3 regions of the Mesorhizobium sp. B2-6-4 genome follow, and region 3 is predicted to be linked to each of the others. Evidence: predicted binding sites of a transcription regulator. Region 3 holds the regulator's gene; each other region holds the start of a gene.
What was found. The regulator LexA, encoded in region 3, represses DNA repair genes until DNA is damaged. The targets are predictions, from matches to a motif close to TGTTCNNNNTGTGTTCNG.

Region 1 (10,042 bases), on a different contig from region 3:
ACCGCGCCACATCGAGGTGCAGGTTTTCGGCGACAATTTCGGCAATGCCGTCCATCTGTTCGAACGCGACTGCTCGGTGCAGCGACGCCATCAGAAGGTTATCGAGGAAGCCCCCGCCCCCGGCATGACGGAGGCGTTACGCAAGGCGATGACCGAGGCGGCGGTGAAGGCCGCCAAGGCGATCAGCTACTGCGGTGCCGGCACCATCGAATTCATCGTCGATGCCTCGCAAGGCCTGACGCCTGACCGCTTCTGGTTCATGGAGATGAACACGAGGTTGCAGGTCGAGCACCCGGTCACCGAGATGGTCACCGGCACTGATCTGGTAGAATGGCAGTTGCGGGTCGCATCCGGCGAGAAGCTGCCGAAAACGCAAGGCGAGATAAAGCTAGCCGGCCACGCCTTCGAGGCGCGCCTCTATGCCGAGGATGCCGCAAGGGAGTTTCTGCCTGCGACCGGCACGCTGCATCATCTGAAATTTCCCGACATGGTTCCCCAAGGGGCCGCCATGCGTGTCGAAACCGGGGTGCGGGCCGGCGACGCCATTTCTCCCTATTATGATCCGATGATCGCCAAGCTGGTGGTGCATGGCGGGGACAGGCCGGCTGCGCTGGAGGCACTCGGCGCGGCGCTTGCGCGAACCGAAGTCGCCGGTTCGATCGTCAATACCGCCTTCCTCGCCGCGCTGGTGACCGATCCGGACTTTTCGGCGGGCGACGTCGATACCGGCCTGATAGGCCGCCACCAGCAGGCGCTGACCGAGATTGCGCCGCCGAGCGGCGAAACGGTCGCGGCCGCGGCCATAGCGGCCTCCGGGGCGGGCGCGCTGCCGGCATCGGATGATCCATGGTCGTCACTTGCCGGCTACACGCATTTCCATGGCATGGCACGACAGATCCGGCTGAAGTTTGGCGAGGACGATATTCTGGCAAGGGTTTCGGTACGACCAGACCGGCGTTCCCAGGTGACGCTCCATGCACCCTATGACAGCGCCAATTCGCATGACCTTCGCGCCGTTCCTCGCCTCGCCCGCTGGCCAGGCCACATCACGATATTCGAAGGCGCGGCCGGCTATACGTTCGCGGTGCCGGACCCGTTGGCCAGAGGCGATGATGCGGCGGCGGCGTCAGGCAGTTTGCGCGCGCCGATGCCGGGACTGGTCAAGCTTGTGCGGGCGACAAAGGGCGATACGGTGATGAAGGGGCAACCGCTGCTTATTCTCGAGGCGATGAAGATGGAGCACACCATCGCCGCGCCCCATGATGGCGTGATCGCCGAGATCGCCACCGAGGGCGCGCAGGTTACCGACGGCACTGTGCTGGTGCGGTTCGAGGATATGCAAGGCTGACAGCCTCGCTGCCGGACGCCAAGCGTCCCTGTCCTGCCGGACAGAGAGAGGCGCCGTAGAATGTCGACCGCCGTTATATGTCCATGGCAAGACACACAGGCAGAAATGAAATGGCCGGGACGAGCCCGGCCATTTCATCGATATAGGCAGCGATTACGGCTGGATCGGCGCATACTTGCCGTCGTGCCACTGGTTGATGTCGTAGCTGGCGTTCTTGAGGTCGCCCTTCTCGTCGAAGGTGACATTGCCGACAACCGTGCTGATTGGCTGCCCGTTCTTCAGCGCCTCGGCGACCTTGGCCGGATCATCGCTGCCGGCACGCTTGATGCCTTCCGCAAAGGCCTGGATCGTGGCGTAGGAGAATAGCGTGAAGCCTTCCGGCACGAAACCGCCGGCTTTGATCTTCTCGACGGCTGCCTTGGCTTCCGGCTTTGCCTGAGGATCCGACGGGAAGACGAACATGGTCCCTTCGCCGGCCGGGCCGGCAACCTGCCAGAATTCCGGCGAGGCTATCGAATCCGGCATGATCAGCTGGAACTTGATGCCCTGTTCCGCCGACTGGCGCAGGATCAGGCCAGCCTCCGGGTGGTAACCGCCGAAATAGACAACGTCGGCCTTGAGGTCCTTGAGCTTGGTGACGAGCGCCGAATAGTCCTTTTCGCCGGCATTGATGCCTTCATAGTCCACTTCCTTCAGGCCGCCGGCATTCATCGTGGCCTTGACCGCATCGGCAACGCCCTGACCGTAGGCACTCTTGTCATGCAGGATGACGACGTTCTTGCCGGCATACTTCTTCGCGATCCAGGGGCCGATGAAGGCACCCTGCGCATCGTCACGCGTATAGAGGCGCATGATCGTCGGCCAGCCGGCCTTCGCTGCGGCGTCGGTCAGCACCGGGTTCGAGGAGGCCGGGCTCATCATCAGGGCACCGGCTTCGGCATAGACGGCGGAAGCCGGAATGCTCGAACCCGAGCAAGCGTGGCCGTCGATGAACTTGACGCCATTGGCGACGATACGGTTGGCGACCGAAACCGCCTGCTTCGGGTCGCACTGGTCATCCTCGATATCGAGCTTGATCTGGCGACCGTCGACACCGCCGGCAGCATTGATCGCGTCGGCGGCAGCCTGCGCGCCCTGCTTGAACTGATCGCCAATGGTGGCGAGCTGTCCGGTCATCGGACCGACCACCGAAAAGGTGATGTCGTCGGCATAGGCGACCGGCGCGCTCATCATCAGGCCGAAAATGGCCGCGTTCAAAATACTTAATTTTTTCATTGCGGTATGACTCCTCCACTCACGCGCGGCCGCCCCGGCCACGCTTCTTCCAGAGAGGCCGGACAATTTCATCCTTCGTGTGGCCTGTCTAGGCGCATTGGCGGCGCTCGATTAGGCCTGCGGAGCATCTCTGGAGCAAAAAGGCAAAAGCCGCGCCGGCCTTGTTCCGGCCGGTCGCGGCTTTGCCTGTCGAGCTGTTTCTCAAGCGCCCCCGCACTCGAACCCAACTCGCCTTTCCTGTCTTCCTGCTGGCCCTGATCTTTCCGAAACCGGATCATGGCCGCCGCGCCGCTGGCCCTGTCGGGCGTGCCGCGTTCTTGGTTTTGTCACGTGGCCGTCTTACCGCGGCCTTGTCCTTGCCTGGCGGACCAGAAGGCCGCCCTGCCTTATCTCTAAATTCAGTGCATCGTCATCCATTCGCGGGCTTCGCGCAGCGCCTTGGCGATCTCGACCTTCGACATCGCAGCCGACAGTTCCGAACGCAATTCCGCAGCGCGGGCCGAACCCTTGATCGCGGCGATGTTGAACCATTTGTGGGCGGCGACGACATCGGTCTCGCAATCGCGGCCCGTCGCATACATCATCCCCAGTTCGAAAAGAATGTCGGCCTGGGCAGTTGCCCCCATGGCGCCGAAGCCTGCTTCAAGCATTTCAAAACGTGCCATTTTTCAATCCTCTCTTCCGGCCCTGTCTGGCTCCCGAGAGCTGCCTCCGTTTGTCTGCCCGGGCTGCTCTTTCGATGCTTTCGAGAATGCCGCTCAGGCTTGAATCCGTCGTTAAATGGCGTGCTTAATTTGAGGAAAACAAAGCTAAAACAATAGGTAAACGTGGAAATTCGTTAAGGATACAAAGCCAGCGATTCAGCCGGATAGCGCCAAATTTGACGACAATTTTCGCGGGCGGAATCAACACTCTGCTAACCACGCGAAACAAACGCCGCGCATGCATGCATTCATTTCCCTGCCGACATTGCTTCCGTCGGCGCATCTGAATTGCCAAAGCTTCCGCTGCGGCACCGCTTTTGTTTTGCAGGGAGCTGGATTAGCTTACGTTTGCGTAAGCGGCAGACCGGCGAGGCGTAGCCTCCTGCCGGTATCCAAGGGAGGAAAGATGTTTCGAAAAGCAAGCCTGGCCCTGGCGGCCACTTTGATCCTGACCGGTCTGGCCTGGGCCGATCCGATCGAGGGAAACTGGAAGACGCAGGCCGGCGATACCGCGGCCATCGGGGGCTCGGGTTCATTTTCCATCACGCTGAAGTCTGGCAAATATGCCGGCAAGACCATCGGTTCGCTCAAGGCGTCCGGCGACAACAAATACACCGGCAACATAACCGACCCGGCAAACGACAAGACCTACTCCGGCAAGGCGACACTATCGGGCACCTCGCTGAAAATGAGCGGTTGCGTGCTCGGCGGGCTGATCTGCAAGAGCCAGACCTGGCACAAGCTCTGATCGACCCCATCCTTGCGACATGAAAACGGGGCCGGCAGGCCCCGTTTTCATTTCATGATCCTGGCATGCTGTGCCGGCAGCCATGCTCCTTATGGCCAGCGCCGCCTCAAAATCCATCAACCGATTTGAACGGCAGATGAACGCCGGCATCAGAGCCGGTTCAGTCGTGCCCGGGCATTCTCCTGCGTATTGAAGGAGACACGACCAATGCTCGCCCGCCGCTTCACCATCGTCTGCCTGCTGGTGAGCCTGTTTGGAATGTTCTTCGCCATCCTCGTCGCCGAAGCGGGCCGTCCGGCCCGTTCCTGGGACGAGGCCAGTTCCAGAACCTGCCGCCTCGCCTGCCCGACCACCCTTCGCCCCTGAGACAGAAACCAAAGACCTGACCAAACCAAGACCTCGAAAGAAAAGCAAAGACCATGAACCGCATCGCCGCCAACCTCTTCAAAACCGTTCGGCTTCTGCCGCGGGCGGCGCTCATCCTGGCGTTTCTTGCCGCGCCGGTCCTGGCCGTACCGATGATGCGTGCCGATGCCGGTTCCACGATCGACGCGCCAGCACTGAAGAAGTCGGGCGTCGGTTTCGTGCTGCTGGTCAGCCTGCAGCGCGGATAAATTGCGCCTTCGATCGGGACACCCCTCCCAACCGCCTTTCCAAATCTCTATATTGAGCCATGGAAAAGCGAATCTATCCCCAAGCCATCGAATCTATCGTCATGCCCGAGCCTTTTGGCCGGCAAAGCTTCGACACCGCAGAAAAGGCCGTCGCGGCGTTGCAAGCCCTTTATGACCGCAACACCAAGTTCCTGCGCGACTCCTTCGCGGCGCTTGCCGCCGGCGGCGACAGCAGCAAGCGCTACCGCGCCTTCTACCCGGAGATCGGCGTCACGACCAACTCGTTCACCCAGATCGATTCGCGCCAAGCCTATGGCCACATGCCGACGCCGGGGCATTTTTCCACCACCATCACCCAGCCGAGCCTGTTCGAAAGCTATCTGGTCGAGCAATTGCGTCTGATCATGCGCAACCACGGGGTCGCGGTCACGGTCTCGGAATCGACAACGCCGATCCCGCTGCATTTCGCCTTTCTCGAAGGCACCCATGTCGACGGAACCGCGGCCGAGCGTATCCAGCGGCCTATCCGAGACCTGTTCGACGTGCCAGATCTCGACGGTACAGACGACCAGATCGCCAACGGCACGTTCGAAGTGGCGTTCGGAGAACCAAGGCCGCTGGCGCCCTTCACCGCGCAGCGGATCGACTATTCGCTCCACCGCCTGTCGCACTATACCGCGACCACGCCGCAGCATTTCCAGAATTTCGTGCTGTTCACCAATTATCAGTTCTATATCGACGAGTTCGTGGCGCGCGCCCGTGACCTGATGGAGGATGGCGGCGGCGGATATGCCGAATTCATCGAACCGGGCAACGTGGTCACCAAAGCCGGGCAGAGCGCCCCGAGCGAAGGGGTGGCGCCGCAGCGCCTGCCGCAGATGCCGGCCTACCACTTGAAGAAGCCGAACCATGGCGGGATCACCATGGTCAATATCGGTGTCGGACCCTCCAACGCCAAGACGATCACCGATCATATCGCTGTGCTAAGGCCTCATGCTTGGGTGATGCTCGGCCACTGCGCGGGCCTGCGCAATACGCAGGCGCTGGGCGATTATGTGCTGGCGCATGCCTATGTGCGCGAGGATCACGTGCTGGACGACGACCTGCCAGTCTGGGTGCCGATCCCGCCGCTGGCCGAAATCCAGGTGGCATTGCAGGAAGCGGTGGCCGAAGTCACCGGCCTGTCGGGGTACGATCTCAAGCGCATCATGCGCACCGGCACTGTCGCCACCATTGACAACCGCAACTGGGAACTGCGCGACCAGCGCGGACCGGTGCAGCGGCTTTCGCAGTCGAGGGCGATCGCACTTGACATGGAATCGGCAACGATCGCGGCCAATGGCTTCCGCTTCCGCGTGCCTTACGGCACGCTCTTGTGTGTCTCCGACAAGCCGCTGCATGGCGAACTGAAGCTGCCCGGCATGGCGACCGAATTCTACAAGCGGCAGGTGGCGCAGCACCTCACCATCGGCATCAGGGCGATGGAAAAGCTTTCGGAAATGCCGATGGAGCGGCTGCATTCGCGCAAGCTCAGAAGTTTTTCGGAAACGGCCTTCCAGTAGCCGATCTGCGCGCCGCCAGAGCCATTCGCCGTCTTGCCGGCGATTCGCCATCTTGCCGGCAATTCGCTATCTTGATTGAGCCGCATTTTTGCCGATAACCGGGCGGGGACCATCGCAGGCAACTCATGCAGATCTGATCCGATGAAACGCAGTCGAGACATGGCGGCTTCACTGGTATTCATCGTGATGATGACGCTCTCGGTCGCGCTGGTGGCCGGCTTCTTAGGCGCGTTGCACCCGGCGCTCGATTCCTTTTCGCATTTCCGCATTCACCTCGCCGTGCTGATGGCGCTTTGCGCGCTGCCGCTGCTGGCGACATCGTTTCGCCTGCAAGCGGCCGCGGCCCTGGTTTTTGCCGTGGCCGCTCTTGCCACCGCTTCGACCGCCTTGCCCCGGCCGTGGCCGGTTCAGGCGGTCGCCAAACCCACCGACCAGGTAGTCTACAGCCTGCTGCAGATGAATCTGCGCTACGACAACCCGACGCCGAAAAAAGTGCTGTCACTGATCGGCCGGACCAATCCCGACGTCATCACCCTGGACGAGGTGTCGGCGATGTGGGCGACGGAGCTTGGCTACATCGCCAGCGCCTATCCATACCGGATCCTCTGTCCCTATCCCAACGGCGTATTCGGCGTCGCGCTGCTCTCGCGGCGGCCCTTTCTCGCCGGCACCGCGCCACATTGCGAGCGCCGGGGCGCAATGGCCGTTGCGACCATCGATTTCGGCGGCAGGAGCGCCGACGTCGCCGCCATCCATCTCAGCTGGCCGTGGCCGCGGGAACAGTATTGGCAGATCGGCGAACTCTCGGAGCAGCTTTCATCGCTCGGCCAAACCGCCATCATGGCCGGCGATTGCAACGCGGTGCCATGGAGCGCTGCGGTGCGGCGCGTCGCCGCTCTCGGCGGACTGACGGTCATGCCGTCGGCCGGGTCGACCTGGATTCACCGGAAGCTGCCCGACTTCCTGCGCCGCTATGCAGGCCTCCCGATCGACCAGGCGTTCAGCAAGGGCGGCGTGACCATTCTGTCGTCAACGCGACTGGAAGATACCGGCTCCGACCATCTTCCCGTACTCGTGGAGTTCTCGCTTCGCCCCGACGACAGGCTGCCCCATGACGAGCATGAGAGCGCGCTCGCGGCGAGCGACCTTGAAAACAATCCGCGCGGTTGATGCTTCGGCATTCTCAGGGTTTGGTCAACGCTTCGACAAGGTGCTCGACAGGCCCGCCGCCGCGATGCTCGCGCGCATCGAAAGCGTTCTGCTTGGCTTCGTATTCGACATAGATGGCCTTGATCCGGCGCCGCGCCTCGAGATGCGTGCCGGTGCAGAACCAGTTGTCCGGGCGCCGCAGGCCGGCAAGCGCGGTCTCGGTGGCCCGCATCATCCGCCTCGCGATACCGCCATGCGTCTGCTCGTGCTTGCGAACGCCGATCATGAAACGGTCCCAACGTTCGCGCAGGACAGGGCTTGCCGACGAGAGCCGCGGGAAAGTGTAGGTCAGGTTGAGCGTCCCGTTGGCCTGCCGCAGATGGCAGGCACCATCCTTCCGGACAATATCGAGATCCCAATGCACGGCGTAACCGGTTTCGGCGATGGCACGCGCCATATAGCCGTGCTTGGGTCCCAGCCGGTCCATTGCCTCGACAAGGGCGGCTCCGGTATTTCCAGCGACATCATAGGTGCGGATGTGAACGGTGAGCTTTGTGCCCGCCGACGCGGCTGATGCGCAAAGCAGCATGAAGGCCATGGCGAGCATCGTCGGGCTGGTCAGGCGCATGTCCGCCTCCTTTGTCGGAGCCGAGCAGACCACACTCGGCGGAAGGCTTCAACGGGCTTGATCGAGGCAGGCGGTCGACGGCGACAGACAAGTCCGCCGCCGCTCGCATGTTTTCGTGACGGCTTAGCCGGGCACGCTCACATGTTCTGATAGACCGGGCCTTCGCCACCTTGCGGCGGCACCCAGTCGATATTCTGGTTCGGATCCTTGATGTCGCAGGTCTTGCAGTGGACGCAGTTCTGCGCGTTGATGACGAAGCGCACGTCCTTGGCCGCCGGATCGGCAGCGGCATTGCCGTCCTTGTCGACCCATTCGTAGACGCCTGCAGGGCAGTAGCGCGTCGAAGGTCCGGCAAAGACGTCATGCTCGGAACGCTTCTGCAGCTCCATGTCCGCCACCAGCAGATGCACCGGCTCGTTTTCCTCGTGGTTGGTGTTGGACAGGAACACCGAGGACAAGCGGTCGAAGGTCAGCACGCCATCGGCCTTGGGATAGTCTATTTTCTTGTGCTTCGCGGCGGGCTCTAGCGTGGCGTAGTCGGCCTTGCCATGCTTCAGCGTGCCGAAGGGCGAGAAGCCGAACAAAGTGTTCAGCCACATGTCCAGGCCGCCGATGGCGACGCCGGCGATGGTGCCGAAGCGCGACCACAGCGGCTTGACGTTGCGCACCTTCTTCAGATCCTTGCCGATGTCTGTCGCCCGCCACGCGGCTTCGTAAGCGGAGAGCTCGTCATTGGCGCGGCCGGCGGCGATTGCCTCGGCGACATGCTCGGCCGCCAGCATTCCCGACAACACGGCATTGTGCGAGCCCTTGATGCGCGGGACGTTTACGAGGCCGGCGGCGCAGCCCATCAACGCGCCACCCGGGAAGCACAGTTTCGGCACCGACTGCCAGCCGCCTTCGGTAATCGCGCGCGCGCCATAGCCCAACCGCCTGGCGCCCTCGAAAGTACCGCTGATCGCCGGGTGGGTCTTGAAGCGCTGGAACTCCTCGAACGGCGACAGCCAGGGGTTCTTGTAATTGAGGTGGACGACGAAGCCCACCGCCACCTGATTGTCGTCCAGATGATAGAGGAAAGAGCCGCCGCCGGTCTTGAGATCGAGCGGCCAGCCGAAGGAGTGCTGGACGAGACCTGGCCTGTGCTTCTCCGGCTTGACCTGCCACAGTTCCTTGAGGCCGATGCCGTATTTGCCCGGCTCGCGGCCCTCGGAAAGCCTGAACCTGGCGATCAACTGCTTGGCGAGCGAGCCGCGCGCGCCCTCTCCGATCAGCACATATTTGCCCATCAGCGCCATGCCCGGCGCGAAACCCGGGCCGTGTGTGCCATCCTTTTCGACGCCCATGTCGCCGGTGACGACACCGGTGACGGCGCCTTCCTCGTTATAGAGCAGGCCGGCCGCGGCGAACCCCGGATAGATTTCCACGCCGAGCGTCTCGGCCTTGGCCGCCAGCCAGCGGCAGACATTGCCAAGCGAGACGATGTAGTTGCCGTGATTGTTCATCAGCGGCGGCATCATCATGTTGGGCAGGCGGAAAGAGCCGGCGGGGCCGAGCACCAGGAAATGATCCGCCGTGACCGGCGTTTTGAACGGATGGTCTTGTTCGTCGCGCCAGCCCGGCAGCAACCGGTCGATGCCGATCGGATCGACGACGGCGCCTGACAAGATGTGGGCACCAACCTCACCGCCCTTTTCCAGCACGACCACGGAAAGCTCGGGATTGACTTGCTTCAGGCGGATGGCGGCGGCGAGGCCGGCCGGGCCCGCACCGACGATCACCACGTCGAATTCCATGCTTTCGCGTTCGATATCGCTCATCAACCCCTCCGCACTGGCTTGTCGCTATTGCGCGTATCTTGCTGGCTGATGCGCTGCATAGCGCATCAAGTCGCGACAGGAAACCGGCGCGTCTGTGACAACGCGGATTTGGCCAAAAAGTCGCGCATCGTGCCGAAGGACACCCGTTTTGCGCCGGCCTGCCCGCAACGCGTACGTTTTTAATTGTTCGACGGCTT
Region 2 (10,042 bases), on a different contig from region 3:
CCGCCGCCAGCACCGAAAGCCGCACCAGGTCGAAGCCATAGCCGGCATCGATATGCTGCTCGAGGGCGGCCAGCCGCTCATGGAACAATTTCTGGATCAGCCGGGGTTCGCGCATCGGTCGCGACGTGCCGAGCGCGATGCGGCTGACGGCGCCGTCGACGCGGAACAAGAGCAGCGCCAGGCTTCTCGCGCCTTCGCCGCGCCGCTCGAGGTCGATCTTCAGGGTCGTCGCCAGCATGCCCACCAGCCGTTCTATGTCCTCTGTCAGCGTGACGGGCTCGGCCAAATGGCGTTCGACCGAAAGCGGCGCGACGGGCAGGCGCGGCGACACCGCCTCGTCGAGACGGCCGAGCGCCTGGTCGAGGCGCAAGAGCAGGGAGGCACCGAAGCGGCGGGCGAGCGGCGCGCGCGGCGCGGCCATCACCGCGCCCGCCGTGCGCAGGCCAACACTTTCCAGGCTGGCGCGGGTTTCCGGCGCGATGCGTAGCGCCGCCAGCGGCAAGGGCGCCAGGAGCGCTTCCTCCTCGCCGCCGGCAACGATGCGGTCGCCGCAGAACCGCGCCGCCGCCCAGGCGGCGCCGGGTGTCGCGGCAAGGCCGGCACGGACGTCGAAGCCCTGATGGAAGAAGCGCGACAGGATCTCGTCCAGCATGGCGCGTTCGCCGCCGAAAAGATGGGTGCAGCCGGTGACGTCGAGGAACAGGCCGTCGGTCCCGTCGAGCGCCACCAGCGGGGTATAGCGGTCGCACCAGTCCGCAAGGCCTTCGAGCAGGCGCCGGTCGGCTTCGGCATCGGCCTCCATTATGTCGATCGACGGATGCATGGCGCGCGCATCGGCGATGCCCATGCCGGGCTTCAGATGCAGCGCCTCAGCCCGCTCGTCGAGGGCTAAGATGCGCTGCGCGTTGCTGTCGCGATGGCTGATCACCAGCGGCCGGTGATCCGATGGCCGGGAACGCCAGGACCGCCCCAGGCGCTGCCGCAGGATCCGTTCGGCCGCGAGATAGGGAAACCACAGGGACAGGATTCTTTGCTCGTTCTTCCCCAATCCGTCTTTCATCGAATATGCGTTCATCGGGGTTCCACTCCAATATGAATTGTCCTGGCAGGGCCGTGCGGCTCTTGCCGATGCTGATGGTGAAGGCGGGGCGGCCGATCGAGCCGGCAAGCGGCCCGGCGACCGTGTCGCGCGGCCCTGCCGGCGCCGGCGAGACGATGAGGCGGACGGGCGCCGCCGTCGGTTCGGGTTCGGCCGCCTGCCGCAGCAGGAAGACCGGCCGGCCGGCGCTCTGCGCGCGGGCGTGCAGCCGGCGCGTCGCGGTCAGGTCCAGCCGCTGCGGATTGCCGCGGACTTCAAGGATGACGGCGGCGAGCGCCGTCATGCGGGCCGCCTCCTCGGCGACCCACAGCGCATCGGCGAGCCTTGGCGCCTCGGAAAACAGCAATTGCTCCGGCTCGATGCCGAAGGCGGCGTGAAGGCCCCGGGCATAGGGAAAGCCCGCCTCGCGAAAAACCTCCTGGGTGCCGATCCACAGCACCGGCAATCGCGGCCCTTGCTTGAGGATCAGGCTGGGCTTGAGGATCAGGCTGGCGAGCGACAGGGCGAAGCCGGCGACCGCTCCGGCATCGCGGGTCTCGACGCCATGGATTTCGCTCAAGGCCGCTTTCGGCAGGCCGCCGCCCAAATCGCCGCCCCAATCGCCACCGAGGGCGGCATCGAGCCGGCCGATGCCGGTGCGCAGGAAAGCATCCGGCCTGGCTACGGCGATGCCGCGCCGGACCACGGTGCGGTCCGCGGCGGCCATGCCGGCGTCGGAAACCGCGCCGGCCGGCGCCTGCAGGCGCTCGGGCAGCGTTCCCTCGATCTTCGCGATCTGGCGGCGCAGGGCAAAAACAGTCTCCCGCGCCACGGCGCTCATCGCCATGACGGTCAGTGTCCACTCACAATTGTTCCTGTTATGTTCTTATAGATTCCAGAGGCGACCCGAAGAGTCAAGCAGACTCATGGGGGAATTTATTCCTCTCCGATAAGAGGGCCAACATGGGTCGGACAGCCGACCGCCCCTCAAGCCATGCGAAACGGCTCCCGGTGCCGTAAGCAATCCTGGGGTTGGCCGCCGCGTCATTTGCCGATTGTGGCCCAAAAGCCTATATGCCGGGATCAAAGGACAAAGCATGGCCCGCATCTACAAGACCCGCATTTGGCACGACCAGCTTTCGCCGTCGATGGACGAGATCGAGTTCCTGGCGCTGGAGGCCTACGCCCATCTGCCCGAGGATTTTCGCAAGCTGACCGGCGAGATCGTCATCCAGATCGCCGAATTCCCGACCGACGAGATCATGGACGACCTGTCACTGGAAACCCCCTTCGACCTGCTCGGCCTGTTCGAGGGACGCGGCATCGCCGAGCGCTGGAACCCGCAGACCGGCGAAGGCCCGAACCGCATCACGCTCTACCGCCGCGCCATCCTCGATTACTGGGCCGAGAACGAGGAGACTTTGGGCGACATCGTCACCCATGTGCTGATCCACGAGATCGGCCACCATTTCGGCCTCTCGGACGACGATATGGAGAAGATCGAAGAGGCAGCCGAGTGACCGGTTCCACGTCAGGCCGTCATTTCACAATGAGTGTGACGAAATGTTTTAATACGTTCTGCACAGTCTGCTCCCCGGTATGTCCTGCCACTGCCCATTGCGCAAAATGTCCATCAATGTACATGCGTGCGAGCCCGTAGACGAGCGCCCTCGCGGCTATCTGGGTCTCTGCCATGTCGTCCGACCGGAGCATGTTTCGTCGCTGTGCTTCTGCCATTGACGCTTCCATCAGCGAACGCACCGCTTCGTTATCGTGACGCAGCGACTCTGAAGCATCCCAATCAATAAGATTGCGTGTCGAGATGATCTGGAAGTGGGTGGGGTTTCGAATTGCCCAGCGCAAATAGGCGATTCCAACAGCGGCAAAGCGTTCGATCGGATCGTCCGTCGCAACCTTCTCGACCGCATTCGTGATCTCCGAGCGGAATCGGCTCATTGCCTGCTCCGCGACAGCCGTCATCAACGCGGTCTTGTTGCTGAAGTGACGGAATGGCGCGCCAGGGGAAACGCCGGCACGTTTTGCGGCTTCGCGCACGCTCACATTGTCGGGGCCGCCTTCCTCGACCAGTTGAACCGCGGCATCGATCAGGACCTCCCGCAAATTGCCATGGTGGTAACCAGTGCGATGAGGCGCCTTGGCTTTTGCCATCTCTTTCCCTTCGTTCCGTGGAGCAGCTCCCCGCCTCTGTAGCATGATTCCGCGATTTATGTAATCGCCGTTTACAATTCCGGCCAGAGGATGTAAGCAGTGATTACTGATGGGATCGGAACAGGCCTACGGTCTTCGCGGCTCCCGAACTCCCAGCTGAGGAGACGAACATGCTCGCCAGAACAGCCCCACCCCGCTCGCAATCGGTCATTTCGCATCAGAGTCCAGCCGAAGAATTTCAGCAGGAGAATTTCGCGATTGTTCAGTCGAGCGCGACTGTGCCCAGCCTCACGCTTTATCGGCTTGCCGCCGTTGCCGGGATGGGAAGCGCGCTTATTCTTCTGGTCAACGCGGCTAAACGCAGCTCGCTCATCGCGACCACCGATCTGACGCAACTTCTCGCACCAGTCGCCGAGATATTGGCGCTTGGCCTCGTCGTGGGCCTGTTTCTTGCGTTTGGCCGGCGCGCGGGGCTGTTCGGCACTATCGCGTTTGTCATCAACTTCGTTGCGTTGGCAAGTTTGGTAGGCGTGGAAGCAGTGATCAATCTGGTATTTTCGAAGCTTCCGCTCACAACCATCGTCGAGCTGCGAGCCGGACCGCTCGGTCTGGCTCTGGTCGCCAGTTCGGTTCTTTTTCTGGTTGGAACGCTCGCGTTTGTAATCTCTCTCGCCGTTGCAAGAGGCGTGCCGCGCATTCCTCTCGCTCTCTATCTCATTGGCGCGGTGCCGATCGCGCTTCGTGCGTTCGTTCCGGAGCTGGCTCTTGACCTGGGCTTGGCGATGCTTGCGGCATCGATCGCCTGGCTGGCGGCGTGGCTGTGGATGCGAGGGGCTACCACTCGCTGAGCTTGGTGTCCGGCCCGTATTCCTGGCCGTCGACATCCTTCACCACGGCCTGGCCGCAGCGCATGGTCTTGGTCTTCTTGTCGTAGGCGTAGGTGGGGGAGCCGAACAGGTGCCAGCCCTTGTTCAGCGCCGCCGTCACCTTGTGACAGAAGCTGGCGTCGTCCGGAGCGGTGAGAAAGCGGTAGAGTTTCATCATTCAATTCCTGTCGTCAGTCCATCGCCCGCGATCGGCAATCCAACACGGCACATCATGCGCCGACGGCCGCCGCCTTCGCCAGAAGTTTTTCGGCCTGCGCAAGGTGCAGCCGTTCGACCATCCTTCCCTCCAGCGCAATCACGTTCTTGCCGGCATTTTCCGGAAGCGCAAAGGCCTGCTTCACCGCGCGGGCCTTGGCCACCGCCTCCGCCGATGGCGCAAAGGCACGGTTCGCCGCCTCGATCTGGGCGGGATGGATGAGCGTCTTGCCGTCGAAGCCCATGGCGGCCGCTTCCGTGCACTCGCGGCTGAAAGCATCGAGCGCGCGAAAATCGTTGAAGACGCCGTCGACGATATCGAGGTCGCCGGCACGCGCCGCCAGCACCATCTGCATCAGCCACGGCAGGAGATAACGCCGGTCCGACGTCGCCATAATGCCGGTGTCCTTGATCAGGTCATTCGTTCCGGCAACGAAACAATCAAGCCGCGAGGCAGGATCGCGGCCAAGTTCGGCGATGGCGCCGACATTGAGCACGGCCTTCGGCGTCTCGATCATCGCCCATAGTTTCACGCTGTCGGGGGCGGAATTGTCGTCGAGCACGTCACCCGCCTCGAGCACGTCGCGGGGCGTGTCGACCTTGGCCAGCAGGATGCCGTCCGGCTCCGCCTTGGCCGCCGCCAGCAGGTCGGCGCCGCCCCATTCGCTCGAGAGCGCATTGATGCGCACCACCATCTCGCAGCGCCGGCCACTATGGTTGGTATCAGGACGATTGCTGAAGATGCCGGCCAGTTTTTCGCGCGCCGCGACCTTCTCGGCCGGGGCGACGGCATCCTCCAGGTCGATGATGACGGTATCGCAGGCAAGCTGCGCCATCTTGGCCAGCGCCTTGTCGTTCGAGGCCGGGACATAGAGCACCGAGCGGCGCGGGCGGTAGGGATCGGTCGTCATGCCAGATCTATGCCGCCTGCCGCGGGTTGAGGCAAGGGAACAGGCGGCATCGCGCGGTGCTCTACCGGGGGGACCGCATGGGCTCGGCATCGTGCTGGCCCTCCTGAAAGCGCAGGATGGCACGATCAGGCCGGTTGACTCCGAGCGCGGCACGCGCTTCGAGATTGTCTTGCCGGTTGCGTAAGGACGCCGGCAGCGGATCGGAGAAAAAAGTGCGCTACGACATCGTCATCATCGGCGGAGCCATCGTCGGCTCCTCGATCGCCTATTATCTGCGCGAGGAGGGCTTTTCCGGCAGGATCGCGCTGATCGAGCGCGACCCGCAATTTTCCCATGCGGCGACGACGCTATCCATGGCCTCGATCCGCCAGCAATTCTCGATTCCGGAAAACATCCGCCTGTCGCAATTCACGCTGAAACTGTTCCGCCGGCTGAAGAAAGAATTCGGCGCCGACGCCGACATCGGTTTTCGCGAGGGCGGCTATCTCATTCTCGCCGGCGAGGCCGGGCTGCCGATCCTCAGGGCCAACCACGAGGCACAGCTTGCCGAAGGCGCCGACATTTTGCTGGAGGACGCCGAACAGCTCGTGCGCCGTTTCCCTTGGCTGTCGGCCGAGGGCATCACCGCCGGCGCCTATGGCCGCAGCGGCGAGGGCTGGTTCGACGCGCATGCGATGCTGATGCTGTTCCGCAAGGCGTTGCGTGAGAAGAAGATCGACTTCATCAATGCTTCGGTCACCGGCATCGAGCGGCAGGGCGACCGCGTTACCGGCGTCAGCCTCGACAATGGCGAACGGCTCGAGACCGGCATCCTCGTCAATGCCGCAGGGCCGAATGCGGGCAAGGTCGCCGCACTCGCCGGGCTGGCGCTGCCGGTCGAGCCGCGCAAGCGCAACGTCTTCGTCTTCGAGGCGCGCGAGAAATATGCCGACATGCCGCTGCTGGTCGACCCGTCCGGCATCTATGTCAGGCCGGAAGGCTCGGTCTATCTCACCGGCGGCGCCGAGCCGGAGGAGGGCGACGGCCCGGCCGATCCCGCCGATTTCGACGTCGACTGGCCGCTGTTCGAAGAGGTGATCTGGCCGGTGCTGGCGACCCGCATCCCGGCCTTCGAGGCGATCAAGCCGACGCGCGCCTGGGCCGGTCACTACGACTACAACACGCTCGACCAGAACGCGGTGATCGGCCCACATCCCGAAGTCGGCAATTTCCTCTTCGCCAACGGCTTTTCCGGCCACGGCCTGCAGCAGGCGCCCGCCGTCGGCAAGGCGCTGGCCGAGCTGATCGTGCATGGCGGCTACCGCACGGTCGATTGCTCCCCCTTTGGCTACGAACGCGTTGCCGAAGGGCGGGCGTTCCGGGAATTGAATGTGATTTGAGGCGAGTTGAGGGTTCTCTGTGACGCTGACATCAAAAGGCTCTGCACCGCCACCAGTCGGCTAAGCCGCCACTCGGCTTCCCGCACCCAAATACGCCTGTAGCCAGCCCAGCACGCGTCCCCAGCCCTCGGCATGTTCGGCCGCCGCTTCGGCCAGCCCGGCAAAGCCGCCATGGCAGATGGTGAGGCGCGTGCCCGCGGCGGTTGGTTCCAGCAGCCAGGCGACCGTCGTTTGCCGGCGGCCAAGCGTCGGATGGTCCCAGGCATATGCCCTTGTCTGCACGATCCGGCGCGGCACCTCGATATCGAGGAATTCCCCGTTGGCCGGCAATTCCCTGCCGTCGGCTCCACGGACCGTGACGGCCCATCGGCCGCCGGCGCGAGGGTCTGCCGACCATTTCACCATCCGGTAGGTGTCGGCGGACCCCCACCATTGTTCGACCTCGTCCGTGATCAGCGCGCGGAAGACGCGCTCTGCCGGCGCGTCGATCTCGGCCTGGGCCATAACGGTCTCGCCATTGGTCATGCTCTGCACGGCTGAAGTTGGCACTGGCATATGCAACATCGATGCCTCCGAATGATTGTTTCGGCTGAGAAGCAATGATTTTCAGCCTTTTGACGCCGGCCGAGACAGGCCCTGCCCGGTTTCGAGCAGGCTTTTCAGGCTCGACAGGACGAGCGGCCAGCCCTTGCCGACATGCTCCAGCAGCTTGTGCGGGCCGTCGGCCGCATGGGTGACGGCAAGCTTCATCATGTCGCCCTCCTGCTCGATGACGAAGGTGCAGGTGGTGTAGCCGTCGGCCTTGACGTCCGGCATGAACTCATTGCGCCATTTGATCACCAGGCGCCTTGGCGGATCGATCTCGAGGATTTCGCCGCTGTCGGTCACCCGGCCGTCGGCATAGACCATCTTCCACGCGGAGCCCTTTCTCCAGTCGCTCTGCATGCGGGCGCCGAGAAAATATTGCTGGTGGAATTCCGGTTCGGTCAGCGCCTGCCAAAGCTTGTCGGGCGTGGTGCGGATGTAGGTCACATAAACGAAGGCGTTGCTCATCAGTCTTCCCTTTCGAGGCGTCTCTTCAGATCGCCGAGGGCGGAGAGCCGCCCCCGCTCGAATTTGCCGATCCAGCGCTCGGCGATCTCGTTGATCGGAACCGGGTTGAGGTAGTGCTCCTTCTCGCGCCCCTTGCGGATTGTGGTGACAAGGTTCGCCTCCTCGAGGATCGCCAGGTGCTTGGTCACCGCCTGGCGGGTCATATCCATCTCAGCGCACAGCCCGTTCAGCGTCTGCCCGTTCCTGTCATGAAGGCTGTCCAGCAATTGCCGGCGGGTCGGGTCGGCCAAAGCGCGAAAGACGGCGTCCATGCTCATGGCTCTAATATGCAACCAAATGGTTGCATGTCAAGCACAACATGTCATGCCAACGGCTGCTGGATCCGGCCACAGGGAGAAAAAATGTCAGCGCGTGCGGGAGAACCAGAAGGCGTCGGCCATGCGCATCATGCCGATGCGTTCGTAGAAGCCGGCGGCGTCGGGCACGGAAACCAGGCTGATGGCGACGGACGGGCCGAGCTGCCGCCGCGCCTCGTCCATCAGTCCCTTGCCGATGCCGAGCCCCTGCGCCGATCCGGAAACGGCGAGATCGGAGATGTAGCAGACCCAGGAAAAGTCCGTCACGGCCCTGATGACGCCGACCAGCGGCTTGCCTTCGGTATCCAGCCGCGCGGTCAGCACCAGATTGGCGCCCGACAGCATCGCCCGCAGCCTGTCGGCATCGTCGACGGGACGGATCTCGCCAAGGCCGGAGTCCACCAGCACGCGGCGGAATTCGGCGACGTCGAGCGCGGGTTCGCGTGCATAGAGGATTTTTTCAGCCATCACAGCCAGACTGCACCATCGGGCCGCGAATTCGAAGCCGTTTGTGCGGCACCCCGTGCCGACGCGCGCGAACACCTGCCTTTTATTTGTCGCCGGCTTTGTGTAAACCGGGCGCCAGCAATCCCCCGCAATGCCAGGAAGACGGGCAAAGACCATGGAAAAATTCACCAAGCTCACCGGCGTCGCCGCGCCCATGCCGATCGTCAACGTCGACACCGACATGATCATCCCCAAGGACTATCTCAAGACGATCAAGCGCACCGGGCTCGGCAGCGGCCTGTTCGCCGAGATGCGCTACAAGGACGACGGTTCGGAGAATCCGGATTTCGTGCTCAACAAGCCGGCCTACCGCAAGGCGCAGATCCTCGTCGCCGGCGACAATTTCGGCTGCGGCTCCTCGCGCGAGCACGCGCCGTGGGCGCTGCTCGATTTCGGCATACGCTGCGTCATCTCGACCTCCTTCGCCGACATCTTCTACAACAACTGCTTCAAGAACGGCGTGCTGCCCATCACCGTCAGCTCCGAGGATCTCGACAAGCTGATGGACGATGCTTCGCGCGGCTCCAACGCCACTCTGTCGATCGACCTCGAGGCCAAGGAGATTCGCGGGCCCGACGGCGGCGTGGTCAAGTTCGACCTCGACGACTTCAAGCGTCATTGCCTGCTGAACGGCCTCGACGACATCGGCCTGACCATGGAGAAGGCCGGTGCCATCGCTTCGTTCGAGAAGAAGAACGCCGAGCTACGCCCCTGGGCCTGAACGGCGCGGCTGACGACATCGGCCCGGCCGTCGCTGGCCGGGCTTGCGGCGGCTGAAGGAGGAACTGTCATGACACGCCCGCTTCTTGCCAGCGCCTGCGCCCTGGCCATGACCGTGGCGACGATGGCCGGCGCGCATGCGCAGGCCGAGACGCCACCGGCGGCAAGCGAGACGCCGGCCACGGATCAGGGAGCCGCCGACGTTTCCGACGACGACAAACAGGCGCCGGTGCCGTTCGAGGGCGGCCAGTTCACCATCACCCAGCAGGAACAGTATGGCGAGAAGGTGCTTGCCTATGACGGCAAGCATCTGGCCAGCAATTACGACGTCTTCTTCGACAAGATCGTCGAGGTCGGCGGCGTCAAGGTGGCGCTGTTCGACGTCGGCGACGGAGGCAATCAGTGCGGGCCGGCGACGGTGATCGTCTGGAAACCGGAAGGCGCGGAGATCCAGAGCACCACCGTCGAGCAGGACGAGTGCGGCGCCCCGCCCACGGCCGTCTCCGACAGCGCCATCTATTTCGTGCCTTATCTCCTGCCCGGCGATTCGAAGCCGGCATTGCAATGGTCGCCGACATCGGGGCTGACGATCGCGGGCAATCTGACCTACATGCCCGAACCCGGCACCGACTGGAAGGACATCGATCCGTCGAAATACGACAACATCATCGACGCCTTCCACAATGAGGCCGTCTACAAGGCGGCCGAGGCGCTGCTCGGCAAGGACATGCCCGACATGGCGACCAGCCTGCTGGTCGGCGGCGGCACCGAGAAGACCGCGTCCGGC
Region 3 (10,042 bases):
GCCTCCAGCTTGGCGAAATCGAAGCGGGCGGCGCCCTTGTTCACATCGCCGATATCGAACCAGGCGATCATGTCCTGGATCGACATGATCTCGTCGTCGCCGTGGCTCCAGCCGAGCCGAGCCAGATAGTTCAACAGCGCTTCGGGCAGGTAGCCCATGGCGCGGTAGGCCTCCACGCCCAGCGCGCCGTGCCGCTTCGACAGCTTGGCGCCGTCGGCGCCGTGGATCAGCGGTATGTGCGACATTGAAGGCACATCCCAGCCCATGGCGTTGTAGATCACGGTCTGGCGGGCGGCATTGGTCAGGTGGTCGTCGCCACGGATGATGTGGGTGACGCCCATGTCGTGGTCGTCAACGACGACGGCATGCATGTAGGTCGGATTGCCGTCCGAGCGCAGGATGATGAAGTCGTCCAGATCCTTGTTGGGAAAGCGCACGTCGCCCTGGACATGGTCATGCACCACCGTCTCGCCTTTGGTCGGCGCCTTGATGCGGATCGCGCCCTTGACGCCAGGAGGCGCCTGCGAAGGGTCGCGGTCACGCCAGCTTCCGTCATAGCGCGGCGGCAGGCCCTTGACCCGCGCCGCATCGCGCATTGCCTCAAGCTCGGCAGGGGTCTCGTAGCTGTAGTAAGCCTTGCCCATGCGCACCAGCTCCTCGGCCACCTCGCGATGGCGCGGCGCGCGCTCGAACTGCGAGACGGCGTCGCCGTCCCAGGTGAGGCCGAGCCAAGTCAGTCCTTCGAGAATGGCTGCTGTCGCCGCATCGGTGGAGCGCTCGCGGTCGGTGTCCTCGATGCGCAGCAGCATCGTACCGCCGGTGTGCTTGGCGTAGAGCCAGTTGAAGAGCGCCGTACGCGCGCCGCCGATGTGCAGGTAGCCGGTGGGCGAGGGGGCAAAACGGGTGACAACCTTGTCGGACATACAACTCTCGGGAAACGTCTGGAGCGGGGTGCGGATCACACGCACTTTCGCGCGTCGCGCGTTCATGTAGCATAGGGTGTCGAGGGCGCAAGGGGCAGACCCGATGGCTGGAGCGGGCCGGGGCGCGGAGGAAGGCGAGGACGTCGTTGCCGGCGTCAGCGAACGCGCTCTTTTTGCCATGCCCGCGCCCGCCTCATTGCCGCTGGCGTTGCCGCCCCTACAGCAGCCGGGCAAGTCGCCGCCGGCGGATGTTTCCACGCCGCCCGGCATTCCCGCAGCCGGCGCGGCCGTGCGTCTGCGCCGTGAGTTCGGCCGTGCTTCATGGCCTCGTCTGCGCAACGGCGTGGCCAGAGCGTCCGAGCTCGAACTCGATCGGGGCATAGCCTTCCTGCTCGTGCCGGTGTTCCTGGCATGCGGATCGATCGCCTATTTTTCGCTGGCGGCGGAGCCGGGCTTTGCCAAGCCTGTCGCGGTCGCGATCCTGATGTCGCTGTGCGCGCTCGTTTCACGCTCATGGCCGAAAACGCATCTGTGCTTCATGGCGGCGCTGTTGTGCGCGCTCGGCATGCTCGCCGGCAAAGTCGAGACGTGGCGAGCGGGAACGCGGATGCTGGGCTCGGAAATCTCCACGCAAATCACCGGCCGCGTCGTTTCGGTCGACCAGATGGAGACCGGGCGCATCCGGCTGACCATCGATGTGACATCGACCGCGCGGCCGAAACTACTCTACGCGCCGGAGCGCGTTCGCCTTTCGGCACGCAAGGTGCCGGCTGAAGTGACGGCCGGTTCGCTCGTGACCGGCTATGCCAGGCTGTTGCCGCCGACCGGACCGGTGCGGCCGGACAGCTACGACTTTTCCTTCGACAGCTACTTCGCCGGCATAGGCGCCAGCGGCTTCTTTCTCGGCAACCCCAAAATCGTCTCAGCCGATGACAGGCCGGTGTGGGCCGCCCTTTCAGCCGCCATCGAGAGTGCTCGCGAAAGCATTGCCGACCATATCAGGGGCAGCATCGGCGGTGCCGAGGGCGAGATCGCCGCGGCGCTGATCGTGGGTGTGCGCGCCGGGATTCCCGACGAGATCAATGAAGCGATGCGACGCACCGGCATCTACCACATCATCTCAATTTCCGGGCTGCACATGGCGCTGGTCGCCGGCACGGTCATGGGTCTGCTGCGTGGCGGCTTCGCGCTGTTCCCGAATTTTTCCTCCCGCCGGCCGGTCAAGAAATACGCGGCCGCGGCGGCACTTTTCTCGATCGCCGCCTACCTCGTCATTTCGGGCGTCGTTGTCGCCGCCGAACGCAGCTTCATCATGCTGGCGGTGATGCTGATCGCCGTTCTGTTCGATCGGGCGGCACTCACCATGCGCAATCTGGCTATTTCGGCGATCGCCGTCATCGTGGTGTCGCCGCACGAGGTGGTAGGGCCGAGCTTCCAGATGTCGTTCGCCGCCACCGCGGCCCTGGTCGGCGCCTATGCCGGCTGGTCGGATCGCAAAGCCGACAAAGCGCGGACCCCGCCGCCGCAACGGACCTTGCCTGGCCTGCTGACGCGAAAATTGCTGCTGGCGACAGGTGGGCTGGCGATGACCTCGATTATCGCGGGAAGCGCCACGGCGCTTTTCGCCATCTGGCATTTCCAGCGCGTGTCGCCGCTCAGCCTGTTCGCCAATCTTGCCGTCATGCCGATCGTTTCTGTCGTGATGTTCCTTGCGGTTGCCAGCGCGCTGCTGATGCCGTTCGGGTTCGATGGACCATCCCTTTATCTGATGGGCAAGGGACTGACCGCGATGATCGCCATATCAGGATGGATCTCGCAACGCTCGCCGGTCGACGCGGTCGGGTTGATTTCGCAGCAATCCGTCCTTCTGGTGGCGATCGCCCTGGTCATCGCGACGATGGCCACGACATGGCTGCGGCTGGCGGCACTTCCCTTCGCGCTCGCCGGCCTGTTGACCGTCTCGGACACGCGCACGCCGGACGTGCTGATTTCGGAGGATGCCCGCCTGGTGGCGTTGCCGATCGGCGGCGGCGAGCTCGCGATCAACCGGGCGCGCCCGAACGAATTCACCGTCGATAATTGGAAACGCGCGCTGAAGTCCGAAACCATCGTTGCGCCGGAACTGTTCGACAGCGGAGACCGACAGTTCGACATCTTCGATCCCGCGCAACTTCCGGCGGGAGCGCCTTTCTATTGCTTCACGGGCCTGTGCATGGCCCGGCATACCTCGGGGGCGATCATCGCGCAGGTGGAGGATCGCAAGGACGCCTGGAGGGCCTGCTCCTATGCGGATCTGATCGTCATCAACGACCCCGCGGGCTACGATCCCTGCCACAATCCGCTGGTTCTCGTCATCACCAAGCGGCAGCTCGCTCGTAAGGGAAGTGCCGCCGTCTTCTTCGACCAGCAATCGGCGACGGCACCGGCACGGGTCAGTTTTGCCGTCGACAGGCCATATCGGCCTTGGCACGAACAGCGGAAATTCTCACGCGAGGCAAGGGGACTGCCGCCTTACCGTAAACCCGAAAAGCCCACCGCCGACCCCGCTCAGTAGCGCCTGATCAGGCCGACCAGCTTGCCTTGCACCTTGACCCTGTCCGGTCCGAAAATACGTGTTTCATAGGCCGGATTGGCAGCCTCGAGCGCAATCGAAGCACCCTTTCGGCGGAAGCGCTTCAGCGTTGCTTCCTCCTCGTCCACCAGGGCCACGATGATCTCGCCGGGACTTGCGGTGTCGGCATTGCGGATGATGACCGTGTCGCCGTCGAAAATGCCGGCCTCGATCATCGAATCGCCCTTGACCTCCAGCGCATAGTGTTCGCCGCCCATGATCATGTCAGGCGGCACTGAAATGGAATGCGTCTGATGCTGGATGGCGTCGATCGGCACACCCGCTGCGATGCGACCCATGACCGGGATCGACACCGCTGAAACCGCATCGTCGTCATTGCCGGCAGCGGGCAGACGCGAAGACGTCGCCGGTTTGATCTGCCGGCTAGGGCTGCTGCCCTGTCCGAGGCTGCCCTGGATGACGCTCGGGGAGAACTTCTTTGCCGCGTTAAGACCCGGCGCGATCGAGTCCGGCAGGCGCAGCACCTCCAGCGCGCGCGCCCGGTTGGGCAGGCGGCGAATGAAGCCGCGCTCCTCCAACGCCGTGATCAGCCGATGAATTCCCGACTTGGAGGCGAGGTCCAGCGCTTCCTTCATCTCGTCGAAGGACGGCGGAATGCCGCTTTCCTTCAGCCGTTCATGGATGAACATCAAGAGTTCATGTTGCTTGCGCGTGAGCATGGCGGCCCCCAAAGGCATTGCACGAAGGGTCTGGAACCAGAATCAGAAAACAAACCCAGAACAAACACTATCTGTTCCAGTTGTGTTCCGCAACCATTTAAAGTTTAATGAATTTGTTAAGGCGACGGAAACGAAATGCCCTCCCGCAGCCAGCATCCTGCCAGCGCGGTCCGTCGTCAATGCGCTCCCGGGCCCTTTGAAACTATTTTGGTTAATGGCCTGTGGCCCGACCGGTCTCCACTCTTGGCACAAGCCTGCAAGCTGGGTGACCGGCAGGTGCGGGGTGCGTTTGGGCGGATTAGAAACCCCTGCGGCTCGTGAACGAAACGAAACCAAAATGCCAACTTCCGCCGGAAAACGGCCAGACACCACCACTGGTCGCGACGGGCTACGTTCGTTCGTTCGCTTGACGAAACCGTATAATAGTGTACGGTTTTCGAAGAGGAACACCAATGACCACGCCGAAGCAGGCCGCGCGACGCGAACGGATAGAGGAGGCCGCCTATGCGGTGCTCCGGGAAACCGGCTACAAGAGCGCCTCCCTGCTTGCTATCGCCAAGCGGGCATCGGCCTCGAACGAAACCCTCTACAACTGGTACGGCAACAAGCAGACCCTGTTTCGATCCTTGATCGAAGCCAATGCGGGAGAGGCAAGGAAGCTGCTGGAGGACGCCCTTCACCAGGCGCGCGATCCGCTCAAAACCCTGAACTTGCTCGGGCCAGTCCTGCTGACCCTCGTGACGGGCGACAAGGCGGTGGCGCTCAATCGCGCCGCGGCCGGCGACGTCAACGATACAGGCACGCTTGGCCAATCGATCGCGCAATTCGGCCGCAATACCATAATGCCGCTTGTTGGCGACCTGCTTCGAACCGCAAGTCGGGCCGGCCTGATCGCCTGTGACGATCCTGCCGAAGCCGCCGACATCTACATCAGTCTTTTGATCGGCGATCTCCAGGTTCGCCGGATCGTTGGGGTGCTCGAGGAACTGCCTCGGGCGGAAATCGAGCAAAGATCGCACCGGGCGTTCACCCTGTTCTTGCGCCTCTATGCGGCCAGCCCTTGCCCGGGCGGCAAAACAGCCGGCCCGTTTCCAGGGCGCTCTTCTCACCGAGGAACATCGCGACCATGAGCAAAATTCCCGATCTCGCAGCGATCAAGGCAATGGACACCGCGGATCCGCTGCGTGCCATGCGTGACCGCTTCACCTTGCCCCAGGGGGTGATCTATCTCGACGGCAATTCGCTGGGCGCCGCTTCGCCCGCCGTGTTCGGCGAGCTGCAGAAGGCCGCCACGCAGGAGTGGGCGCAGGATCTCATCCGCGCCTGGAACACCGCCGGCTGGTTCGACATGCCGGTCGAACTCGGCGACCAACTCGGGCGCCTGATCGGGGCCGCCGCCGGCCAGACGGTGGTCTGCGATACCACCTCGATCAACATCTACAAGGTGCTGCATGCGGCACTCGGGATGCGGCCGGACAGGTCAGTCATCGTCGCCGAGGGGGACAGCTTTCCGACCGATCTCTATATGGCCGAAGGCGTTGCCTCGACGCGGCCGGGCACGGTGCTGCGGCTCGAGGGTGTCGATGCGCCGACCATAGAAGAACTGATCGACGAGCGGGTCGCGGTCATCCTGGTCAACCACGTCAACTACAAATCCGGGCAGTTGCGCGACATGGCCGCGCTGACGCGGACGGCACATGATGCCGGCGCGCTGATCGTCTGGGATCTCTGCCATACCGCCGGCGCCTTGCCGGTCGAACTCGACCGTTCGAACGCCGATTTCGCCGTCGGCTGCACCTACAAATATCTCAATGGAGGCCCAGGTGCCCCGGCCTTCATCTACGCGGCCGAGCGCCACCATGGCGATGTCCGCCAGCCGCTCAGCGGCTGGTGGGGCCATGCGCGGCCTTTCGCCTTCGAACAGGGTTTTGCTGCCGGCACAGGCATCCGCCGGTTTCTCTGCGGCACGCAGCCTGTGCTGTCGATGCGCGCGCTCAAAGGGGCGCTCGATGTCTGGAACGACGTCGACATGGCAGAGGTGCGCAGGAAGAGCATGGCGTTGACCGATCTGTTCATCCAACTGGTCGAGGCAAAATGCGGCGCCTACGGCCTCGAACTCGAAAGCCCGCGCGATGGCAATGAGCGCGGCAGCCAGGTTTCGTTCCTCCACCCGCATGGCTATCAGGTGATGCGGGCCTTGATCGAGCGCGGCGTGATCGGCGATTTCCGCGCGCCATCCACGATTCGCTTCGGCTTTACGCCGCTTTATGTCGGCTATGTCGATGTCTGGCAGGCTGTCGAGGTGCTGGAAGACATTTTGCGCACGGACGCGTGGCAGGAGGCGCGTTTCGCCGTCAAGGCGGCGGTGACTTAAGAGCCTGTCGCTCAGAAAAGCGCAGCGGGTTCGGGATAACGATATGCAGTCGGCAAAGCTACGTCAGAGCCGGGTGCGGACCTTCCACAGCTCCGGGAACAACTCCACCTCCAGCATCTTCTTCAGGTAGGACGCGCCCGATGTGCCGCCGGTGCCGCGCTTCATACCGATGATGCGCTCGACCGTGGTGACGTGGTTGAAGCGCCAACGGCGGAAATAATCCTCGAAATCGACCAGCTTCTCGGCGAGTTCGTAGAACATCCAGTAGCGCTGCGGGTCGCGGTAGATGATCTGCCAGGCGACAAGGACCTCTTCGTTCTCGGTCCGCGTTTCGCGCCAGTCCGTACGCCTTGCGTCGGCACCGATGTCGAAGCCGTTACGGGCGAGCAGCAGCAGCGCCTCGTCGTAGAGCGACGGTTGCGCCAGGATCGCCTCCAGTTTCTCGCTGAGGTCCGGCCGGTGCTTGTGCGGTCCGAGCATTGCGAGATTGCGGTTGCCGGCCATGAACTCGATGGCACGGTACTGCCACGACTGGAAGCCCGAGGACTGGCCAAGCGCGTCGCGGAACTCGGTGTATTCGCTGGGCGTCATCGTGCGCAGCACGTCCCAGGCATTGTTGAGCTGCTCGAAGATGCGGGCGACGCGCGAAAGCATCTTGAAGCTCGGTTCGAGACGGTCGGCGCGGATGGAGCGGATTGCGGCGCCGATTTCGTGCAGCGCGAGCTTCATCCAGAGTTCCGATGTCTGGTGCTGGATGATGAACAGCATCTCGTCATGGGCTGACGAAAGCGGCTCCTGCGCCTCGAGCACCTTTTCCAGATGCAGATAGTCGCTGTAGGACATGCGCTCCTTGAACGACATTTCCGCGCCCTCGGCGGACGGGTCGTAGGGCTTGCTCAATTGATCTTCTCCGCGCGCAGCCGGAAGCGCTGGATCTTGCCGGTCTGCGTCTTGGGCAAAGCGGCGATGAATTTTACCGAGCGCGGATATTTGTAGGGCGCGATCGTGGCCTTGACGTGATCCTGCAGACGCTTGACGGTCATTGCGTCTGGCGCCACGCCTTGCACGAGCACCACATGAGCCTCGACGATCTGGCCGCGCTCGGCATCCTCGGCGCCGACCACCGCGCATTCGGCGACATCGGCATGCGCCAGCAGCGCCGCTTCGACCTCTGGGCCGGCGATGTTGTAGCCGGCACTGACGATCATGTCGTCGGAGCGCGCTGCGAAGTGGAAAAAACCGTCCTCGTCCTGCCAGAACGTGTCGCCGGTGAGGTTCCACCCGTCGCGGACATAGTCGCTCTGCCTGGCATCGGCCATGTAGCGGCAGCCGGTCGGTCCCCGCACCGCGAGCCTGCCCGCGGTGCCGCGCGGCACTTCGCGCATTTCGTCGTCGACGACGCGCGCCTGATAGCCGCCAACGGCCTTGCCGGTGGAGGCAGGCTTCATGTCATCGAAGCGGTTGGAGATGAAAATATGCAGCATTTCCGTGGCGCCGATGCCGTCAAGGATCGGCTTTCCGGTTTTCTCAGTCCATTCCTCGAACACCGGCGCCGGCAAGGTTTCGCCGGCCGAAACGGCGACGCGCAGCGACGATAAATCGGCCCCTTCGTCCATGGCCTTGAGCATTGCGCGATAGGCGGTGGGCGCGGTGAAGGAGATCGTCGCTTTGTAGGTTTCGATGATGTGGACCATGTTGGGTGGCGTGGCCTGTTCCAGCAGCGTCGCCGCGGCGCCGAAACGCAGCGGAAAGATGGCGAGCCCGCCAAGGCCGAAGGTGAAGGCCAGCGGCGGCGAGCCGACGAAGATGTCGTCAGGCGTCACCTGCAGGATCTCGCGGGCGTAGGCGTCGGCGATGATCAGGAGGTCGCGGTGAAAATGCATCGTCGCCTTCGGCACGCCTGTCGTGCCTGAGGTGAAGCCGAGCAGGGCGACGTCGTCACGCCCGGTCTGCACCGCGGTAAACGTCACGGGCTTGTCGAGGGCGGCGCGATCGAGCTCGGCGTCATGGTTGGCGGTGCCGTCGAAACCGATGACCTGCTTGAGGAACGCGCTGTCCTTGGCGCAGGCGGTCATCTCGTCCATCAGCCTGGTGTCGCACAGCGCTGTCGTGATTTCGGCCTTGTCGACGATCTTGGCGAGTTCGCCGGCGCGCAGCATCGGCATCGTGTTGACCACGACGGCGCCGACCTTGGTGGCGGCCAGCCAGCAGGCCACCATTGCGGGGTTGTTGGCCGACCGGATCAGTACCCGGTTGCCTGGCTTGACGCCGTAATTCTCGACCAGCGCATGCGCCAGCCTGTTCGTCCAGTCGGATAATTCCTTGTAGGTACGGCGGCGGCCGTTGCCGATCAGCGCGGTGTGGTCGCCCAACCCTTTCTCGACCAGCCTGTCGGTCAGTTCGACGCCGGCATTGAGCCGTTCGGGATAGTCGAAGCCGTCGAGCAGGAAGTCCGGCCATTGATCCGGCGGCGGCAGGTTATCGCGCGTGAACGTGTCGATATGCGCTGATGGCCCAAGCATTTTCGGCTGCCCCTGTCTGCCTCACGCCTATCGCTGAACAAGGCACAGGATCGCACCAGTCGAAATTTGTTTCAAGCCTAAAATGTTTTGCCCCCGGAGCATTGACGTTGCCGCTGTCGATCGCCATTGCTATCGGCTGAAACGATGCCGTCCGGGGGAGGGTGCCGATGCTCGAACATCGCATTGCCGATTGGGACAATGCCTACGCCAACGGCGCCAACATCGCCGGCAGCGATCGCTGGCCAGCTGCATGGGTCGAACCGGCGCAGGCATTTCGCGATGCGCTTGCGGCAAAGGGCAGGGCTCAGCTCGACATCGCCTATGGCGACAGGCCGCGCAACCGGCTCGATCTCTTCCTTCCCGCCGCCAAGCCCAAAGGGCTCGTCGTGTTCATCCATGGCGGCTACTGGCTGGAGTCCGACAAGGATAGCTGGTCGCATCTCGCCAAGGGCTCGGTTGACAGCGGCTTTGCCGTGGCGATGCCGTCCTATACGCTCTGCCCCGCCATACGCATCGCCGGCATCTCCCACGAGATCGGCGCGGCGATCGGCAAGGCGGCAGCGATGGTCGGGGGACCGCTTATGCTGACCGGGCATTCGGCCGGCGGCCATCTCGCCAGCCGCATGGCGACGACATCAACGCCCCTGGCGGCCGGCGTGGCAAGGCGCGTACGCCACGTCGTTTCGATTGCGGGCCTGCATGACCTGCGTCCGCTTATGCGCACCGGCATGAACGCGGCGCTGAAAATCGATGAAGCCGAGGCGCTGACGGAAAGCCCGGCGCTGCTGCGGCCCATGGATGGCGCTCGCGTCACGTGCTGGGCCGGAGGCGGCGAGCGGTCCGAGTTCTTGCGCCAGAACGCCTTGCTGGCCAATATCTGGACAGGGCTTGGTGCCGTCACGAGCGCGGTGGTCGAGCCGGACCGACATCAT

Region 1: the regulator LexA is predicted to act here: its motif matches at 3,423-3,440, upstream of FJ426_RS06050 (sel1 repeat family protein).
Region 2: the regulator LexA is predicted to act here: its motif matches at 1,949-1,966, upstream of FJ426_RS02880 (metallopeptidase family protein).

Annotation. Positions count from the first base shown of each region.
Region 1 covers NZ_VFUE01000003.1:298,486-308,527, reverse strand. The annotation lists gene FJ426_RS06060 (acetyl/propionyl/methylcrotonyl-CoA carboxylase subunit alpha) at 1-1,348, shown strand, start outside; gene FJ426_RS06055 (branched-chain amino acid ABC transporter substrate-binding protein) at 1,502-2,623, opposite strand; gene FJ426_RS06050 (sel1 repeat family protein) at 3,022-3,288, opposite strand; gene FJ426_RS06045 (DUF2147 domain-containing protein) at 3,734-4,075, shown strand; gene FJ426_RS31255 (hypothetical protein) at 4,283-4,441, shown strand; gene FJ426_RS06040 (hypothetical protein) at 4,495-4,689, shown strand; gene FJ426_RS06035 (AMP nucleosidase) at 4,791-6,251, shown strand; gene FJ426_RS06030 (endonuclease/exonuclease/phosphatase family protein) at 6,411-7,421, shown strand; gene FJ426_RS06025 (DUF922 domain-containing protein) at 7,435-8,028, opposite strand; gene FJ426_RS06020 (electron transfer flavoprotein-ubiquinone oxidoreductase) at 8,166-9,845, opposite strand.
Region 2 covers NZ_VFUE01000002.1:102,146-112,187, forward strand. The annotation lists gene FJ426_RS02870 (DUF6504 family protein) at 1-928, opposite strand, end outside; gene FJ426_RS31685 (hypothetical protein) at 870-1,925, opposite strand; gene FJ426_RS02880 (metallopeptidase family protein) at 2,176-2,598, shown strand; gene FJ426_RS02885 (TetR/AcrR family transcriptional regulator) at 2,618-3,247, opposite strand; gene FJ426_RS02890 (hypothetical protein) at 3,418-4,095, shown strand; gene FJ426_RS02895 (DUF1737 domain-containing protein) at 4,082-4,288, opposite strand; gene FJ426_RS02900 (CoA ester lyase) at 4,344-5,240, opposite strand; gene FJ426_RS02910 (FAD-binding oxidoreductase) at 5,453-6,619, shown strand; gene FJ426_RS02915 (SRPBCC domain-containing protein) at 6,680-7,183, opposite strand; gene FJ426_RS02920 (SRPBCC family protein) at 7,226-7,672, opposite strand; gene FJ426_RS02925 (metalloregulator ArsR/SmtB family transcription factor) at 7,672-7,983, opposite strand; gene FJ426_RS02930 (GNAT family N-acetyltransferase) at 8,077-8,496, opposite strand; gene leuD (3-isopropylmalate dehydratase small subunit) at 8,651-9,256, shown strand; gene FJ426_RS02940 (hypothetical protein) at 9,326-10,042, shown strand, end outside.
Region 3 covers NZ_VFUE01000006.1:164,135-174,176, forward strand. The annotation lists gene gltX (glutamate--tRNA ligase) at 1-923, opposite strand, end outside; gene FJ426_RS10495 (ComEC/Rec2 family competence protein) at 1,027-3,477, shown strand; gene lexA (transcriptional repressor LexA) at 3,471-4,214, opposite strand; gene FJ426_RS10505 (TetR/AcrR family transcriptional regulator C-terminal domain-containing protein) at 4,667-5,344, shown strand; gene kynU (kynureninase) at 5,341-6,588, shown strand; gene kynA (tryptophan 2,3-dioxygenase) at 6,652-7,488, opposite strand; gene FJ426_RS10520 (AMP-binding protein) at 7,485-9,110, opposite strand; gene FJ426_RS10525 (alpha/beta hydrolase) at 9,278-10,042, shown strand, end outside.